2 regions of the Bacillus sp. 7894-2 genome follow, and region 2 is predicted to be linked to the other one. Evidence: predicted binding sites of a transcription regulator. Region 2 holds the regulator's gene; the other holds the start of a gene.
The links. The regulator LexA, encoded in region 2, represses DNA repair genes until DNA is damaged. The targets are predictions, from matches to a motif close to CGAACATATGTTCG.

Region 1 (4,217 bases), on a different contig from region 2:
TTTCTGTGTCACCGCCTCCAATAATGATGCCGGAACAGGACATTAATTCTTGAAGATAAGATTCTGCTGGGCCAGAGGAAAGCGGGAGATAGCAGAAATTCCTGGCTCCATTAGGAACTAAGGCAGAAGTATACTTATTCATATACATCTCCCAGCCATCCCTTTCCAAAAAGAGTATTGCTATTTTGCCATCCGAGCCGCAGGCAAGCTCTGTAAACATTTTTCCTAACCTTTGCCCGAATGGAGGGCTTCCGCCCATTAAAAATAAATGCCTGCTGTTCATTATTCCCCGCCTTCCTGACTAAAAATAAAATACCCCGCTGGTTGGCGGGGGCAAACTGATTTTTAAGTGCCAAAACGCTTGGAAAGTTCTTTGTATTGCTTCGAAAAATGCATAAATGCCGGTTTATTTCCTTCATCAATCGCCGCGTCTACTTTTTTCATCAGCTTTTCTCTTTCATTATTGAGCAGGATCTCTGAAATAAGCATTTCAAGGTAAAGATCCAGTACAAAAGATTCCTTAAGGTTTTTCCGCTTCGATCCACTCGTTTTCATTAAGTCGGTGTATGATTTTTCCTTCATGGAAATCACCCCTGAGCTTTTTAATATTATATGGAATTACCTTTGAATATTCAACTAAATTTTTTAAATTTTTAGAAAATATTTTCGGAATGTCGAAAATGTGAACAATTTCAAAACTATTGAACAAATTTGTAATTTTTTGATAAATTGGTGTTAATATGGAAAAAGTGAGAACGAAAAAGAAAAGGAGATGAAAACGTATGACCCAAAATATTCAAATAATCGAAGAATATGAAATCAATCCAAATACGATGATTATTAAACCTCTCTCTTATGGGATAAAAGTTTATTCGCAAATCTGGGAGCTTGATGATGAAGTAACTTCTCCCTTTAAGCCGATTGAAATAATTAAAAGCAGCTGCAAATATTTTGGTTCAAGCTATGAAGGAAGAAAAGAGGGTACACGCCAATTAACCGGCTTCACCCATAAAGCTCCGATAACGATTGACCCCACGAATTTCATTTATTTTTTCCCGACAGCTTCTCCAAGCAATCCGGAATGTATGTGGATTGCATTGGATCACATCAATTACTTCAAGCGGGCGGAGAATGCACAAACCCAAGTAGTGTTTAAGAACAAGCAAAGCTTTATAATTCCAGCCTCGTATACAACCCTTAATAACCAGGTGCTCAGAACAGCACTGCTGAAAACGACATTGACAAAAAGGATAGAAGATTCAGAGAGAAAGTCACATTACTATGCGAATGGTTCCAAAATAATGAATGCTTCGGAGAGAAAAGGAGCCTACCAATAGAGAAGGGCTGGAATTGAAGGACAACCAAGAAGCATGCGGAGTTTCATGCTTCTATTTTCCGTAGTATATTGCCTTATTAGCTGCAGGCTTTCTTATTGCAAATTTTAATTGGCTTTCCGGCTTTTCCCTGGTCCCGGCAAAGGTTTTTTAATAAGATAATAGGTCATTAGCTCCTGAACTTTATTGCGGATTCGGGGATTAAAGTAATTATGGTGTTCCTCATATCCCTTATACAGGAACATAAACATAGTAAATGCCTCATCCCTCTTTACTTCCTGTACCTTTAGCTGGTTTTTATTCATATAGCGTTTTACCTCAGAGAGTTCACTTTGAATGACCTTCATTGTTTCTTCAACCAAATCAAGATAAGGCTGTTTTAGTTTAAACGGGCTTTTATTAATGACAATGGAGTCACGATTTAAAACCGTCAGCACCATTGGCAGATAAATAGCCTGTTCCATGATATTACGGTCTTCCTCAGGAATTCTGGTCATATTGTTCTGCTCCCCTTAAATAATAGTATCCTGCCTTGTTAAAGAACATATGTTCTTATCCAATTTTACAAAGGAATGTTTTATCTTGCAAGAGCCTATATTTGTCGAAATACTGTTATACTTCATCATTTCCAATAATGAAAAAAAGTTTCAGCCTAAAGCTAATTGGGAAGGGATTTTATTTCTGATGTCGAAATAAGTAGAACACACAGTTAGGAAGGATGAAATAAATGACGAAAAAAAGACCAATTAAACCAGAAGACCTTTATCATTTAAAATCTGCAGCTGATCCGCAGCTTTCCAGGAATGGATATGATTTGGCTTTTGTCGAGACCAGAATGCTTGAAGAAGAAAATACATATAGTTCAAATGTTTTTTACATAAATACTGCAAAAAGCAATAAGCCTGTTCAGTGGACTTACGGCAAACACCGCAATCATTCACCCCGCTGGTCTCCAGATGGGGAGTTAATTGCATTTGTATCAGACAGAGGCGGGAAGTCACAGATTTATATAATGAGCAAAGCAGGCGGAGAAGCCAGACAGGTGACACATTGTGCAAATGGTGCTTCAAATCCTGTCTGGTCCCCTGATGGAAAGAAACTTGCCTTCAATCTTTCATTAAAACAGGGTGAAGCCGCAGAAACACTGGAAAATCAGGAAAAAAGGGAAGAAAAGCCAGTACCGATTGAGATAGATAAAATGAAGCACAAATCTGACGCTCAGGGTTTTTGGAACGGAAGGTACAGCCAGGTTGCCTTAATAGATATAGAAACTGGCGAGATGGAGCAGCTGACAACCGGAGAACATGATTTCCAATTGCAGGACTGGTCCCCAGATGGGGAATGGGTTGCTGTTACGGCAGATTTGAGTGAAGATAAGGATTTTTCTTTTCTAAGCGATGTGTATATCATCCATCTTGAAACAAAAGACATGAAAAAGATTACAAATGGTAATGGATATTTCGGAAGCGCTGCATGGTCCCCTGACGGAAAACACATAGGATTGTTCGGGCATGAAAGGGAATACGAAAATGCTACGCATACCAAAGTATGGGTGTATAACCTCAAATCTGAGCATTTGCAGTGCCTGACTGCAGAATTGGACATATTGGCTGGTGATTATGCCATTGGAGATTTCCAGCAGGGTGCAGTAACACCGGGAGTTCTTTGGGCAGAGGACAGCAGAAGCTTTTATTTCCTGGCAACTGATCATGGGAATACAGTTGTTTATTATGGCTCTTTAGATGGGGAATTGTATCCTGCCCTGCTGGATCAGCAGCATGTATATGGACTGACCACGGGTGGAACTATCAATAAAGCGGTTGTAGCCATCAGCAGGCCGTCATCTCCAGGGGAATTATTTTTACTTGATGTTCCGACAGGAGAATTAAAACAGCTGACAAAAGTCAATGAAGAGTTCCTGAGCGGAGTGGAGCTGGCAGATGCAGAGCCCATTCAGTTTAAATCTTCGGATGAGTGGGACCTCCATGGCTGGATCATGAAACCAGTCCATTTGAAAGAAGGCCAAAAAGCACCGCTTGTGCTTGAGATCCATGGCGGACCTCATGCTATGTATGCCAATTCTTATTTCCATGAATTCCAATGCCTCGCCGCAAAAGGCTATGCGGTTCTGTTTATCAATCCACGGGGAAGCCATGGATACGGCCAGCATTTTGTAGACGCTGTCAGAGGAGATTACGGAGGCAAGGATTATGAGGATATTATGGATGCGGTCGATTACGCGCTCGAAAACTTCGATTTCATCGATAAAGAACGGCTGGGCGTAACGGGAGGAAGCTATGGAGGCTTTATGACCAACTGGATTATTGGACACACCAGCAGGTTCAAGGCAGCTGTCACTCAGCGCTCCATTTCCAACTGGATCAGCTTTTATGGAGTAAGTGATATCGGCTACTATTTTACTGATTGGCAAATCAAGAGTGACATGAATGATATAGAAAAACTATGGAAACACTCTCCGCTTGCTTATGTGAATGACATAAATACACCACTCCTGATTCTGCACAGTGAAAAAGACTATCGCTGTCCAATCGAACAGGCAGAGCAACTATTCATTTCTTTAAAGCATAGGAAGAAAACAGCAAAATTTGTCCGGTTCCCTGAAGCCAATCATGAGCTTTCAAGAAGCGGAAAACCAAATTTGCGAATCAGCCGCCTAAACTATATAGCCGGCTGGTTTGATGAATATCTTTGAGGTAAAACCGCAGACCTTCGGGTTTGCGGTTTTTTCATAAGGCTGTAAAGGGACACAAAATTTGCCGATATAACAATGATGTCATTTTTTATGCAAGAAACTATTTAAAATAAATTGCAAAGAATCCAATTCATCTGCAAAATATAAGGTATACAGGATATACCAGCATA
Region 2 (4,217 bases):
GCGGATGCTCTAACAGCTTGTGACCAAATCCAGACATTTAAGCTTGTTGTTAAAACCATTGCCCGAAAGCACGGCTTGCATGCAACATTCATGCCGAAGCCATTATTCGGTGTCAGCGGATCCGGAATGCACTGCAACGTTTCACTATTCAAGGATGGCAAAAATGCATTCTTCAATGAAACCGGCGATCTTCAGCTAAGTGATGACGCCCGCCACTTTATTGCTGGTATCGTGAATCATGCAACTGCATTTACAGCAGTGACAAACCCTATCGTTAACTCATACAAGCGTCTGGTACCAGGCTATGAAGCACCTTGCTATGTTGCCTGGTCTGCTCAAAACCGTTCACCTCTTATCCGTATCCCTGCTTCCCGCGGAGTAAGTACACGTGTTGAGGTGCGGAGCGTTGACCCTGCTGCGAACCCATACCTTGCGATGGCTGTATTATTAAAAGCTGGCCTGGACGGAATCAAAAATAAAATGACTCCTCCTGCACCAGTGGACCGCAATATCTATGTAATGACAAAAGAAGAGCGTGAGGAAGAAGGAATCAAGGATCTGCCTCCTACATTGGCAGCAGCGCTTGAAGAGCTAAAGAGAGATGAGGTAATTGTTTCTGCTCTCGGCGATCACATTTTCGAACATTTCATTGAAGCGAAAGAAATCGAGTGGGATATGTTCCGTACGCAAGTGCATCCATGGGAGCGCGAGCAGTACCTGAGCATGTACTAAGAAAATATGACAACCCCTGGCTGATAAAGTCAGGGGTTTTTTTTATGAAAAATGCAAAAACCCCGTTTCAATTGAACGAGGTTTTAACTAATTTCTATCTCTCTGCATCTCTCTATTCTTTGTGTCTTATTTTTAAGAAATCGAGACATGTCAGTAGTGCATCTCCTCCAAATCCTGCAATCACCGCCAGTAGAACTACCTTTAAGGCAGAGTCAGGATCTGAAGATACGACCAAAAAAACAGCCGCTAAAGCCCCCATGATTACCTCTTCAAAGACCCCCAGATAGATGAACTTTTTTGTCCTTCTGGGTTTAACCATTTTGCCTTCTTTCCGAATATGTCCAACGACACCAACCAGCCCACCAATCAACAAAGCGAAGGTAATGTTCAAAAACATTTTTACTTCACACTCCTAAAGTCGAGATTTTGGACAAGCGACCTTAGGTTGATTCTCGGTGTATTACCATTATATTGAAAATGAATATAAAATAACATGCATAAAAATACCGAATTTTCTGAACAACAAAATAGTCATACATGACTGTAACCTTATGCTAAAAGAAAAGTATCAGTTACTTTCGTAGGATTTAACTGATAGTACCAGGTAATAGGAACTGATTACCTTCTTAATATTGGAAAAAACAAAAAGCAGGCAGCGATGCCTGCTTTTGAATCTATTAATGCATATGACGGTATACGCCTATAACCTTGCCAAGAATAGAAACATTGCGGAGGATAATTGGTTCCATTGTCGAGTTTTCGGGCTGCAGACGGATAAAATCTTTTTCTTTAAAGAATCTTTTGACCGTTGCTTCATCTTCCTCTGTCATAGCCACCACGATATCCCCATTATTGGCAGTGCTCTGCTGTTTGACAATTACATAATCTCCATCAAGGATTCCGGCTTCAATCATACTTTCGCCCATGATTTCAAGCATGAAAACATGCTCGTCAGCAGGAGCCATTCTTTCCGGAAGCGGGAAGTATTCCTCAACATTTTCAATTGCCGTTATCGGCTGTCCTGCAGTTACTTTACCTACGATTGGAACATTAACTGCACTGACCTTGGGAATGTTAGAAGCCTCGTCCAAATCTAAAATTTCAATAGCACGCGGTTTTGTAGGGTCCCTGCGAATCAGTCCTTTGCTTTCAAGCCTTGCGAGATGGCCGTGAACGGTCGAGCTTGAAGCCAGACCGACTGCTTCCCCAATTTCCCTTACAGAAGGAGGATATCCTCTTAATTTAACTTCTTCTTTTATAAACTCCAATATATCTTGCTGCCTTTTTGATAATTTCACCATCTTTACGCACCTCGTATGTGTTTTTATTGTCTCAATTATAGCATCAATTACCATTTGATACAAACATAAGTTCGAATATTTGTTGACACAAAACAAGTGTTCGGTCTATAATGAAAACATCAAATACGAACATACATTCTTTTAGAGGTGGTATATCATGCTGAACAAATTGTGGAAATCATATTCTTATGCTATTATTCTCTTCGCTTTAAGTGTGGCAGCATCATTTATAATGCTCATGCAAATAGAAACGCCTGATACGGAAAAGTTTGTGAAAGTCACTGTTGCAGAAGGTGATTCTTTATGGGAGATTGCTGAAAATTTTTCTTCTGAGCATTCTCTTACAAAAGATCAATTTATAAATTGGGTAGAACGAAATAATGGGATAGCGGCAGGTAGGATTTTTCCGGGTGATGAAATTGTTATTCCAGTAAAAGCCCTGGATGACCAGCCATATAAAGAGCTTGCCAGTTCAGACCTTAACGAATAAGGAGAAGTTATGAAAGCAATAATTTACTGCAGAGTTAGTACAACAAAGGATACTCAGGAAACATCCCTTTCAAGACAGGAAGAAGAGCTTTTGAACCTGGCAAAAACGCATGACTTTGATGTAGTCAAGGTCATCCGTGAACAGGCCAGCGGATACGATCTCGAAAGAGACGGTATATTGGTCCTTTTAGACTTAATTAAAAAAAAGGATATTAAAGTTGTTCTAATCCAGGATGAAACAAGGCTGGGGAGGGGAAATGCCAAGATTGCGATTCTCCATTGCATATTTAAAGAAGAAGTCCAGTTATATAGCATCTCGAATAACGGAAAGCTGGAGCTTTCGGAATCAGATTCGATGGTCCTCAGTATCGTAGGGATGGTAGAGGAGTATCAGAGAAAGCTGCATAACATCAAAATCAAACGCGGCATGCAACGGGCTGTTGATAAAGGATACAGGCCCGAGAAAAACCTAAGTAATCAGGGAGTAAATGGCGGCAGGGAAAGAATAGAGGTGCCGATAGAGGAAATTGTCCGGTTGAGGAAAAACGAGTTAACGTTTGCTGAAATTGCAGCTACGCTTAGAGGTTTTGGCTATAATATTTCCAAAGCAACTGTCCATAGAAGGTATAAAGAACATATTGATTCACTTGCTGAGTAGAGCACTTTCCTTGTCAAAAGTGCTCATTTTTAGTATGATGGCATTTGAGTTTCAGTATTGTTCCATATCTGAAGCTGCTGTATAATAAAAACTTCCATCAGATTATTCAAAGGTAAACTTTTGATATAAAGGAGTTTTAATAAATGCTGCCTAAACAAAAACTTGCCCGAATTAATGAACTGGCAAAGAAGGCCAAGGAATCCGGACTAACAGAAGCAGAAGCGAAAGAACAGACATCTTTGCGCAAAGAGTATTTGGAGACTTTCCGCTCTGGTATGTTAAACACGCTGAAAGGCGTTACAATCGTTGACCCGAAAGGGAACGATGTAACTCCAAAAAAGCTGAAAGATTTCCAAAATAAAAACCGCCTTCACTAATAATATAATTGCAAGGGATACACTGTGCTGTATTCCTTCTTTTAATAGAGGAGATGGCATTACTGATCTATCTCCGCTTTTTTTACATATGCCGGGTCTTTTTGTGTCAATATAGTAACAAACCGGCTTTTTTTGTCCTTTACCTGACCCTATTGGTTGTGAAAAAAAGGGACACCCGATAATATTAAAAGAGTGAAGAATTACTACTCGAAAGGATGTAATGAATGTTTAATCACACAGATGAACTATCCATCAGTTCCATTCGTACTTTATCAATTGACGCCATTGAAAAGGCGAACTCCGGCCATCCGGGCATGCCAATGGGAGCTGCTCCAATGGCTTATACACTTTGGACACGCTTCATGAACCACAATCCGAAAAATCCAGAATGGTTCAACCGTGACCGTTTTGTTCTTTCTGCCGGACATGGCTCTATGCTTTTATACAGCCTTCTTCATCTTTCCGGCTATGATGTTTCCATGAATGACATTAAAGAGTTCAGACAGTGGGGAAGCAAGACGCCCGGTCACCCTGAATTCGGCCATACACCTGGTGTTGACGCAACAACAGGCCCATTAGGACAAGGAATTGCTATGGCTGTCGGTATGGCTATGGCTGAACGCCACCTGGCTGCAACATACAATAAAGACAACTTCAATG

Region 1: the regulator LexA is predicted to act here: its motif matches at 1,874-1,887, upstream of CHI10_RS08295 (YhjD family protein).

What each region holds. Positions count from the first base shown of each region.
Region 1 covers NZ_NPDG01000057.1:66,805-71,021, forward strand. Annotated here, with positions in the region: gene CHI10_RS08280 (Type 1 glutamine amidotransferase-like domain-containing protein) at 1-283, opposite strand, end outside; gene CHI10_RS08285 (IDEAL domain-containing protein) at 346-582, opposite strand; gene CHI10_RS08290 (competence protein ComK) at 783-1,337, shown strand; gene CHI10_RS08295 (YhjD family protein) at 1,442-1,831, opposite strand; gene CHI10_RS08300 (S9 family peptidase) at 2,062-4,047, shown strand.
Region 2 covers NZ_NPDG01000004.1:130,136-134,352, forward strand. Annotated here, with positions in the region: gene glnA (type I glutamate--ammonia ligase) at 1-732, shown strand, start outside; gene CHI10_RS01065 (DUF4257 domain-containing protein) at 845-1,129, opposite strand; gene lexA (transcriptional repressor LexA) at 1,410-2,033, opposite strand; gene yneA (cell division suppressor protein YneA) at 2,191-2,523, shown strand; gene CHI10_RS01080 (YneB family resolvase-like protein) at 2,533-3,180, shown strand; gene CHI10_RS01085 (DUF896 domain-containing protein) at 3,324-3,557, shown strand; gene tkt (transketolase) at 3,782-4,217, shown strand, end outside.